Regions from separate parts of the Novosphingobium sp. CCH12-A3 genome, predicted to be linked through region 1. Evidence: predicted binding sites of a transcription regulator. Region 1 holds the regulator's gene; the other holds the start of a gene.
The links. Region 1 encodes LexA, which represses DNA repair genes until DNA is damaged. Its sites were predicted from a motif close to GTTCCNCNCTTGTTCT; they were not measured.
Positions count from the first base shown of each region.

Region 2: the regulator LexA is predicted to act here: its motif matches at 1,678-1,693, upstream of uvrA (excinuclease ABC subunit UvrA).

Region 1 covers NZ_LSIA01000160.1:377-5,830, reverse strand. Annotated here, with positions in the region: gene AX703_RS12375 (ComEC/Rec2 family competence protein) at 1-498, shown strand, start outside; gene AX703_RS12370 (energy transducer TonB) at 608-1,276, opposite strand; gene lexA (transcriptional repressor LexA) at 1,526-2,245, opposite strand; gene AX703_RS12360 (molybdopterin molybdotransferase MoeA) at 2,365-3,570, opposite strand; gene moaC (cyclic pyranopterin monophosphate synthase MoaC) at 3,567-4,040, opposite strand; gene AX703_RS12350 (NYN domain-containing protein) at 4,266-5,015, shown strand; partial or broken gene AX703_RS12345 (serine hydrolase) at 5,077-5,454, shown strand, end outside.
Region 2 covers NZ_LSIA01000277.1:4,019-9,472, forward strand. Annotated here, with positions in the region: gene AX703_RS22160 (transferrin-binding protein-like solute binding protein) at 1-1,076, shown strand, start outside; gene AX703_RS22165 (hypothetical protein) at 1,098-1,469, opposite strand; gene uvrA (excinuclease ABC subunit UvrA) at 1,704-4,622, shown strand; gene AX703_RS27605 (hypothetical protein) at 5,124-5,454, shown strand, end outside.

The DNA of each region.
Region 1 (5,454 bases):
CTGCGCATGGGAAGGGGCGATTACATGCGGGACAACTTGCTCGAACTTGCCGGAATGGAAGGCAGCCTTCGTCGCCTCGATGAATGGCCGGGTGCTCGCTGCAATGAAGACTTCTGCGTTGCAATCGTGCTCAGATGCGAACGGCGTTTTACGCTCCTGATGGCCCGCAGCCGAAACTACATTGACGACATGGCGCTTGTGGCGGCCTGCGAGCGGGCCGACATCGTCATCGCCGATCGACGCCTTCCGGCATCGTGCCGCCCGCGCATGCTGAAGGCAGACCGACCCTATCTCGCCAATACGGGAGGCATATCCATCGATCTTGCCTCTGGCCGGATTCGCACCGTAGCGGAAACGCAGGGCCAGCATGGTTGGTATCGCTGGCCGGAACCCCGCCCGACGCCCAGCCTGACGCAACTCAACGACGTCGGAGTTGGAGCGACGGATGCGCCTGATGCAACCGTGCCGGTAACGGCGCCAGTGGCCACCAAGCGATGAATGCGACCCAGGGCGGTCCATTCCCTTGTCCGGCGGGCGATGATCTCGAAGCAGCGCTCTCTTCCGCCAGGCTTGCCGGGCGAACCTGACGTTCGCCCGGACCAATTCATCAGGGAAGGACCCAGCGCACCGAACCGACATAGCTCCCCGCAGTCGGCATACCGTCGCTGCCAAGTGCAGGAGTGAACCGCGCCCGCGCGCTGACTTTCGTGCATGTCGCTGCATCAAGGTCAGGAGACCCGCTCGATCCGGTAATCTCGCATCCCGTGACGCGGCCATCCACGCCTATCGAGAGGCGAAAGCGGGTTAGCCCTTCTCTTTCTTCTCTGATTGCGGCCGAGGGATAGTCGCGGTCCGAGACCCATGAGCCCGGCGATCCCTTCGGCGATGCTGTGCGAACGGCAAAGCTCGGCGAGGGAGAGGCGCGGGGGTCGGGCAGGACGTTCGGGATAGGGTCGACTGGTGTGATCGGGGTGACGTCGATATCCCGGACTGTGCTTGAAGGATCCACCGGCGTAATCGCGATGTCGGGGCGGGGGGCCACCAGCGAGCGGCTGTCAGGCTGTGGGGAAGGTTTCACGTCCGGCGGCGGCACGACAGGCGTTACCTTCACCTCCTCGTCCTCCCACTGCTTGGCAGGAAGTCGGTCCGTCAGGATCGTGACCATGCTGTTGGCGAACCCTGAAGCGATCGCCCAGATCGCCACTCCATGAAGCAGCCCGACCGCGATGAAGGTCTGTGTCTGCCTGCGTCTCGTATTCTCGATTGCATAAGCCATTGGCAACACCTCTTCCGTTGCCGACGCCCCAAGTTCTGGCGGGCCGTCCCGGAATGGGGCGCCCCATGGCGGGGCATTCGGTAACAGTGGATACTATACTTCACACTGGATCACATCCAGAAGAATCTCAACCAAATCGATTGATATTTGCCATAACATGCTGATGCAAAAAAAGCCGCCGCGCATTTCCTGCGCAGCGGCCTTTGCCATCAGGCACGCCCAAGGCCGGGCGCTATGTTGCAACAAACGTCAGTGGTAACGCCGGAGCAAGCCTGCAAGCTTGCCCTGCACGGTCACCTCGTCGGGGCGATAGAACTGCGGATCATAGGCAGCATTGGCAGGATCCAGCCGAACCATGCCCTTTTCGTGATGGAGATACTTGAGCGTGGCCTCTTCCCCACGCACAAGTGCAACCACGATCTCGCCATCGCGCGCCATATCTGTCTTGCGGACAAGCGCGTAATCGCCATCGAAGATCCCGGCTTCAACCATCGAGTCACCGGACACTTCGAGTGCGTAATGCTCTCCTGCGCCCAGTAGCGCGGCAGGAACCGGCAGGGTCGCCGTCGTCTCAAGCGCTTCGATTGGCACACCGGCTGCAATCTTGCCGTGCAGCGGCAGCTCGATCACGTCGTTTGCCGCCACAGGCACGGGAGGCGCTTTTGGTGCAGGACGAAGCGCCGTGACGCTTCCGCCCGTTGCTCCACCATCTGCATTGGCAATCTGCCGAACGGCGCTCTGCTTGCCCACCGCGCTGTCTGGCTGGCGGAGGACTTCGAGTGCCCGTGCGCGGTTGGGGAGGCGGCGGATGAAGCCACGCTCTTCAAGCGCCGAGATCAGCCGGTGGACGCCCGACTTGGACTTCAGATCGAGCGCTTCCTTCATCTCCTCGAACGAGGGGGAGATGCCCGACTCTTCAAGCCGGACCTGAATGAAGGTGAGCAGTTCGTGCTGCTTGCGCGTCAACATCGGCGGCCACTCCGCAATGCGCGGCTTCGAGGCAAAGCCGCTGGTCTTTCATGGACCGGGAGTAAATGTTCCATCCCGGCGAACGAATGCGGAACGGATAAGCAACCTGTTGCGACTCGTCAAGCAATTCCGCCATTTTCGAGGAGGTAGATAGGAACATCCGTTCCGGCCGGTTTGGCCTCGGCCCCTGCTTCCCGCACGGCCAACGCGTTGGCCCTTGAAAGTGGAGAGAGCGCTCCGGAATCCTGGAGCGGGTCGAGCCTTACCGACGCTCCGTCCCATATCGCGCGCAGGAACTCCATTCGGCTCCCGCCCTGCGCCAGTGGCTCTGCAAGCCGGGCTGGGATGGCTTTTGGCAAAGGCGCACTCGCGCCGAGCATCGCTCTCAACAGGGGGAGCATGAACAGGTAGGCCGTGACGAAGGCCGAGGCGGGATTGCCGGGCAGGCCGAGAATGATCTGGGATCCACGCGTTGCCACCAGCAGCGGCTTGCCCGGCTTGATGCCGATGCGCCAGAAGTCGATCGAGGCGCCAACGGCCTCGAGCGCCGGGCGAACGAGATCGTGATCCCCGACTGACGCCCCGCCGCTTGTGACTATGATGTCCGAGCTGTTTGCCGCGTCCAGCGCGCGGACCAATTCTGCGAGTTCGTCCGCCACAGGACCGGCATGGCGGATATCGACCGGCAGGGAGGCGGCCATCGCACAGAGCATCGGCCCGTTGCTGGCGGGAAGCTGGTGCAGGTCGGGCAGGTGGCCGGGAGGAACCAGTTCGTCGCCGCTGTCGATGACGGCCAGGCTGACACGCCGGCGCACGGGGAGATGGCTGTGGCCACCGGCGATGGCGAGCGCGATTTGCGCAGGGCTAATGCGGCTACCCGCAGAGATCAGCGTTTCGCGAGAGCTGAAATCCATGCCTGCGGGTCGAACGTGGCGCGAAGCGGGCTGCGGTGGCTCGCCGGTCAAGCTCAGCTCGTTGCCGTTGCGCGCGCTGTCCTCCTGAAGCAGCACCATGTCCGCGCCTTTGGGCAGGATGGCGCCAGTGCTGATGCGGGTGGCTTCATCGGGGCCGACCTCGCCGCCGAAGGGGTGACCGGCCGCGCTTTCACCGATCACGCGCCACGGGCCCGGAAGATCGGCACTGCGCATGGCATAGCCGTCCATCGCCGAAAGGGCTGCAGCTGGCTGCGTGCGCCGGGCAAGGAGGTCCTCGGCGAGGTAATGGCCAAGGCATTCGGCAACCGAGCGATGCTCGACGGGCAGCGAAGGCGCGAGCGCGAGCAACCGGCTCTGCGCATCGGCAAGGGGTAGGGGCGGCGCTTTCATTCCGGAGCGCGCCAGGTTCCGGACTTGCCGCCCCGCTTCTCGATCAGACGGACACTTTCGATCACCATGCCTTTGTCGAGAGCCTTGGCCATGTCGTAGATCGTCAGCAGGGCGAGGCTCACCGCCGTCAACGCTTCCATCTCTACGCCCGTGCGACCGGTCAACGAAGCGGTGGCAGTGCATTCGATGCCGTCGGCGACGAAGGCGAAATCGACGTTGACCGCATCGAGCACCAGCGGATGGCAGAGCGGGATGAGGTCGCCTGTCCTTTTCGCCGCCATGATCCCGGCAATCCGCGCTGGGCCAAGCACATCGCCTTTCGGAGCATTGCCGGACCTGATCGCCTCGAGCGTGGCGTCAGACATGCGAATCATACCACGTGCAATCGCGACGCGGTGCGTCTCGGTCTTGCCGCCGACGTCGACCATGCGAGCGGTGCCGGTCGAATCGAGATGGGTGAGGTCGTTCATCGTTGTCCCTGGAATGCTGAATGGGGGTTTACGGGGTTTACACTGTCCAGAGAGAACTGCGGAACGGGAGTTGGAACGCAGTTTTGGCGCGGATTTCCGGGGCTTTCAAGGTGCTTCGCTGACAGTCGGCACCATGGCAAAAACCTGCCCTGTAGGAAAGCGTTTCCAATCCGAAGTGACTACATATTGGGATTTCGTTAGCCTTCTGCCGCAATAAGTACATTGATGAATACTGTGCAGAACAAGAAGCGTGTTGCCATCATGATTGATGGCGAGAACGTGCCCGCAAGCACGATGTCAAAGATTGAAGCGATCGCAACGTCGTTGGGGGACGTGCAGTTGCGCCGTGTCTATGGAAACTTTGCAAACGGGGCGAATGGCGAATGGATAGACCATTCCAAAGACCATCCGCTCGATGTGAGACAGGTTACACCTTCAAAGAACAAGAAGAACACCACCGACATCGCCTTGGCTGTCGAGACAGTCGAAATCGTCCTGCGCAAGGGGTTTGATTGCGTCTGCATTGCATCGAATGACCGTGACTTTCAGCCACTTGTCGAATTTCTGCGCAGGGAGGGCGCCGAAGTGCATGGTTTCGGCGGTGATGCCGCTGACCTGAAACTCCGAAACAGTTGCTCGAAATACCATATCGTTCTGAACACGAGGAAGGCTGCCGCAACATCCTCTGAGAAAGTCGAGAAACCAACGGCAGCTGCGACCAAAGCCAAGCCCCCGCAAGAGCCGTCCAAATCGGAAGCCGCCAACTGGGCCAAAGTCAGGGAAGCTTTGAACGAGTTGGCCAACCAGCGGGAATGGGTGGCATTGCCGGAGCTCGCTACCGTCCTGAGCAAGGCGAAGCTCCAACCCGCCTCGTTCGGATCAAGGAGCTGGCTGCAAGTGTTCAAGAAGGACGGCCGCTTCGCCGTTGAAAAGATTGCGGGTTCCACCCAATCGCAGGTGCGGTTGGTGGCCTGACGTCACTTGCCGCCCTGCCAGCGCTCGCTATTGCACCAAGTGTCAATAACGGGAGCGGTGGATGCGGAAGCGGTGGGTTTTGTTAGGAGCGGTCGTGCTGGCCGGAGGTGCCGGGTTTGCCTCGCTTGACAAGGAAACGCGGGGAATTCTTCTTGCGCTACCGACCAATGCCGACGTGCTGTCTTGGCGGGAAGGGCAGCGTGATGCGGCTTTCCGGGCGATGGACACGTTGCCGTTTCTGGCCAAGGCCAACAGGATTGCGCCTGCGGCCGAACCTTTGCCTCTTCCAGCAGGCAAGCCGCTGACCGTGCCGGGACTGGACGAATATATGGCAAGCCAGCGCACGGCGGGGTTGGTGATCGTGCAGGATGGCAAAGTGCGATTGGAGCGCTACGGTCTGGACTTCGACGCCAAGGGTCGTTGGACCAGCTTTTCGGTG
Region 2 (5,454 bases), on a different contig from region 1:
TCAGAGGCACCGGCATCGTGACTGCGGAACTCGCGACCGGCGGAATAAGCGGTTCGGCAAACATTCAACTCTTCAACGCAGATGGAAGTCGGAAGTCCAACGGTGATCGTGACGGCGTGCTCAGTCTGACCGGACAGGTCGGTGCGTCGGATGCCCGGATCAGCGGGTCAGTCGCACTTGCAGCTTTTGGCACTTATCAAGGGGCGCTCGCGGGCGGCCTGTTTGGTCCGGAGGCTGCGGAGATCGGCCTGTCCTATTCGGGCGTGAACGAGAACGGCTTCGTCATGGCGGGAGCACTGGTCGGACGCAAGGACAGCTCGCTGAACCTTCCGACGTTAGCGGAACTAAGCCAAGCCACAAGCTTCATCGGTGGTTACGACCGCGGATTCTATCTCACAGTGATGCGATACGATCCGGTCGCCAAGACCTACACCATTCCCGGCTCTGTCACCTTCGATGCCGGAGAAGTGGTTCTCGGGCCGCAACAGCGCAGTACTCAGCAGACCGATGCGAACTTCGTGACCTACTCGCTTTCCCAGGGGGGCTACGACATCACCGGCAAGGTCTACAAGGTTGGAAGCGAAAACAGCGAAATAGCACTGTCCTACGCAACTTTCACGGAACTGACTTTTGTCCGTCCTGCCACAGGCGTGACTGAGCGACGGAATCTGCTGTGGGGAATAAGAACGGATTCGGCCGTCATGCCAAAGGCAGGCCAGGCCAGTTACAGTGGCATACTGCGCGGCTTTGGCAGCGACAGTGACAAGGCAAGCTATGCATTGAGCGGGACGTCAAAACTCTCCGTGAACTTTGCAAACTATCAGATTTCTGGCTCGATGAATCCGACGCTAAGAAACCTTGCCAACGGGCAATTCATCAATCTTGGGGAGCTCGGGATAGCTGCAACGGTAGACGGGACGTCCTTCGTTGGTGGTGTGGGCGGCGGAGATATCCGCGGCCTTTTCTTCGGCCCGCAAGCCGAAGAACTTGGGGCGATTTTCAATATCCGCCAATACGACGGACTGCGCCAGTATCTGCTTACGGTCGACGGCGTACTGCTTGCCAAGAAGAACTGACGCGTTTGACCATAGGACCCGTCAACGCGCGCAGTATTCGTAGCGCCCGGCCTGGCACGCCGCCACCGCGCGGCGCCATTCGGCCATGCGCTGCTCGTAATCGTCCTGGGCCTGGGCATAGCCGCGGTCGCCGTCGCGGCCTCCACGGCCACTGCGGGCGTTGTGCTGGCGCCACGCCGCCCAGTCTTTCGCATAGCGGGCATCGCGCTCGCGCACGCGGGCCAGTTCCTGCTGGTTGAGCTTGCGGATGATCGCCCGGTCGCGTTCGCGCGCAGCCTGCGTGCGCATCTGCGGGTCATGGGGATCGTCGGCCAGCGCCACGCCCGGCAGAGCCACAACCCCAAGCGCCAGCGCGCTGCACATCATCCGCACGTTCATTCCCGAGACCCTCATGTTATCGCTGCTTCATCCCGCGGCCGCGGCACCCGCGCAATCCACCTTGCGCCGAACCGTTGGCACCCGGTCGCAGCCACCGTCCCTTTCGTCGCGCCCGGGGAAGCGAAACCGTGCCCCCGAAAGCCCATATTGCACTGCACTGGTCCGCTCCCCACATGGCGCTTGCATCCGGGCCGGCACTTCCGTCCGAATCCCTTGCGAAACCCGAACAAATATGGAACACCGCCGCGCATGTCTCTCACTACCATTTCCGTCCGCGGCGCCCGTGAACACAACCTCAAGGGGATCGACGTCGATCTCCCCCGCGATAGCCTGATCGTCATCACCGGCCTCTCGGGCTCGGGCAAGTCGAGCCTCGCGTTCGACACGATCTATGCCGAGGGCCAGCGCCGCTACGTGGAATCGCTCAGCGCCTATGCGCGCCAGTTCCTCGAGATGATGCAGAAGCCCGATGTCGAGCATATCGACGGCCTCTCCCCCGCCATCTCCATCGAGCAGAAGACCACCAGCCGCAACCCGCGCTCGACCGTCGCCACCGTCACCGAGGTCTACGACTACATGCGCCTGCTCTGGGCGCGCATCGGCGTGCCCTACAGCCCCGCCACCGGCGAGCCGATCAGCGCGCAGACCGTCAGCCAGATGGTCGATCGCGTCATGGCCCTGCCCGAAGGCACCCGCGCCTACCTGCTCGCCCCGGTCGTGCGCGGCCGCAAGGGTGAATACCGCCGCGAGCTCGCCGAATGGCAGAAGGCCGGCTACACCCGCGTCCGCATCAACGGCGAGATCATGCCGATCGAGGACGCGCCTGCGCTCGACAAGAAGCTCAAGCACGACATCGAGGTGGTGGTTGACCGTATTGCCGTCCGCGACGGCATCCAGACCCGCCTGGCCGACAGCTTCGAACAGGCCCTCAAGCTGGCCGACGGCCTTGCCTACGTCGATCTCGCCGATGGCGTCGTCCCCGGCCGCGAGGAAGAATCGGACGCCAATGGCAAGAAGGGCGCCCAGAAGACGGGAATGAAGAAGACCGGCCTTGCCGCCAACCGCATCGTCTTCTCCGAAAAGTTCGCCTGCCCCGTCAGCGGCTTCACCATCGAGTCCATCGAACCGCGCCTGTTCTCGTTCAACGCCCCCCAGGGCGCATGCCCCGCCTGCGATGGCCTTGGCGAAAAGCTGCTGTTCGATCCCCAGCTCGTCGTGCCGAACGAGAACCTGTCGCTCAAGCAGGGCGCCGTCGTCCCCTGGGCCAAGAGCAACCCGCCGTCGCCCTATTACATGCAGGTCCTCGCCAGCCTCGCCGCGCATTTCGGCTTCAGCCTCGATACGCCATGGGACGCGCTGCCGGCCGAGGTCAAGATCGTCATCCTCTATGGCACCGCCGGCAAGGCGGTGCCGCTGACCTTCATCGACGGCAAGAAGAGCTACACCGTCAACAAGGCCTTCGAAGGCGTGATCGGCAACCTCAACCGCCGCATGCTGCAAACCGAAAGCGCCTGGATGCGCGAGGAGCTGGGCAAGTTCCAGACCGCGCAACCGTGCGAGACCTGCGAAGGCAAGCGCCTCAAGCCCGAGGCGCTGTCGGTCAAGGTCGCCGGGCGCGATATCTCCTCGGTCACCCGCCTTTCCGTCGCCGCCGCGGTCGAATGGTACGCCAATCTCGACAGCCAGCTCACCAGCCAGCAGAGCCAGATCGCCAGGGCCATCCTCAAGGAAATCAACGAGCGTCTCGGCTTCCTCAACAACGTCGGCCTCGATTACCTCAACCTCGATCGCACCTCGGGCACCCTCTCGGGCGGCGAGAGCCAGCGCATCCGCTTGGCGTCCCAGATCGGCTCGGGCCTCTCGGGCGTGCTCTACGTGCTCGACGAACCCTCCATCGGCCTCCACCAGCGCGACAATGACCGCCTGCTCGAAACCCTCAAGCGCCTGCGCGATCTCGGCAACACCGTGATCGTGGTCGAGCATGACGAGGACGCCATCCGCACCGCCGATCACGTCGTCGATCTTGGCCCCGGCGCGGGCGTCCACGGCGGCGAGATCGTCGCGCAGGGCACATTGGACGATATTCTCAACAACCCCAACAGCCTCACCGGCCAGTACCTCACAGGCGCGCGGAAGATCGAGGTCCCCAGGACCCGCCGCAAGGGCAACGGCCTGTTCATCGGCGTCGAGGGCGCGCGCGCCAACAACCTCCAGAACGTCAGCGCGAAGATCCCGCTGGGCACCTTCACCTGCGTCACCGGCGTCTCCGGCTCGGGCAAGTCGAGCTTCACCATCGACACGCTCCACGCCGTCGCCGCCCGCACGCTCAATGGCGCGCGCGTGATCGCCGGCGCGCACGATCGCGTCACCGGGCTTGAACACTGCGACAAGGTGATCGAGATCGACCAGTCGCCCATCGGCCGCACCCCGCGCTCGAACCCCGCCACCTACACCGGCGCCTTCACCCTGATCCGTGACTGGTTTGCCGGCCTCCCCGAAAGCGCCGCGCGCGGCTACAAGGCCGGCCGCTTCAGCTTCAACGTCAAGGGTGGCCGCTGCGAGAAGTGCCAGGGCGATGGCCTGATCAAGATCGAGATGCACTTCCTGCCCGACGTCTACGTCACCTGCGAGGAGTGTGACGGCAAGCGCTACAACCGCGAAACGCTCGAGGTGAAGTTCAAGGGCCACTCCATCGCCGACGTGCTCGACATGACGATCGAGGACGCCGAGGAGTTCTTCAAGGCCGTGCCCCCGATCCGTGACCGGATGCACATGCTCAACGAAGTGGGCCTGGGCTACGTCAAGGTCGGCCAGCAGGCGACGACGCTGTCGGGCGGCGAAGCCCAGCGCGTCAAACTCGCCAAGGAACTCGCCCGCCGCAGCACCGGGCAGACGCTCTACATCCTCGACGAGCCCACCACCGGCCTCCACTTCGAAGACGTGCGCAAGCTGCTGGAAGTCCTTCACCGCCTCGTCGAACAGGGCAACTCGGTCGTCGTGATCGAACACAACCTCGACGTGATCAAGACCGCCGACTGGATCATCGACCTCGGCCCCGAAGGCGGCGTCCGCGGCGGCGAGATCGTGGCGGAAGGCACCCCGGAGCAGGTCGCCAAGAACCCCCGCAGCTTCACCGGCCAATATATGGCCCCCCTGCTGAAGCGCTAGTTCCTCCCCGCCCGCTCATCCTGAGCTTGTCGAAGGAGGGAGGGGGACCACCAAAGGTGGCGGAGGGGCACCCCGGTTCCTCCCCGTTACGGGGAGGGGGACCATCCGCAGGATGGTGGAGGGGCACCCTCGCAACACCACCCCCTCTAAACACAAACCCCGTCACCCTGAACTCGGTTCAGGGTCCATCTCTCCCCACATGCGGAGGCCCAATCGGCAAAACGGATCCTGAACCAAGTTCAGGATGACGAAGCAAGTGGTAACCACCCCACCACCCAAGCCCCGCTCATTCTGAGGCTGTCGAAGGATGCCAGCACAACGCCGCTAATCTGCGAATGCTGGGCCTCGGTGTTGCCTAAGTGGGTGGCTAATTGGGGATTGAGTAAACTGTCCCGTTGATCCAAAAACGAGTCAAAGTGTCGCGTGAGCCATGCTGTATGCTCGGTGATGTGAATTGAAAAATTATTTTGCAAGCAGGTATCTATGACGAGTCGGACTAGTTTGAAGTTCACTGACCGAGCTATCGAGTTAATGCAGAATCTGCCTAGCGAGCTTTATTACCCGGTCGGGTCAGCGACGCCGATGTCGCATTTACGAGCACTTTATAGCCTTGGAATAAGAGGGTTTGCGATTTCATCCGCAGCAAAAGCTGTCTCCGTGATCGGACGATTTCCGGATGCTAAAATTGCACTTAGGGTAAGAGGGCTAAGGGCGCATCAGATTGCAGATTTGTGTCTGCGGTCTGGAATTACATCATTCATTGTAAGGGATACGCATGACTTAAACACGCTAAATAATGCTTACATAGGACATAAAAATATTGATATAATTA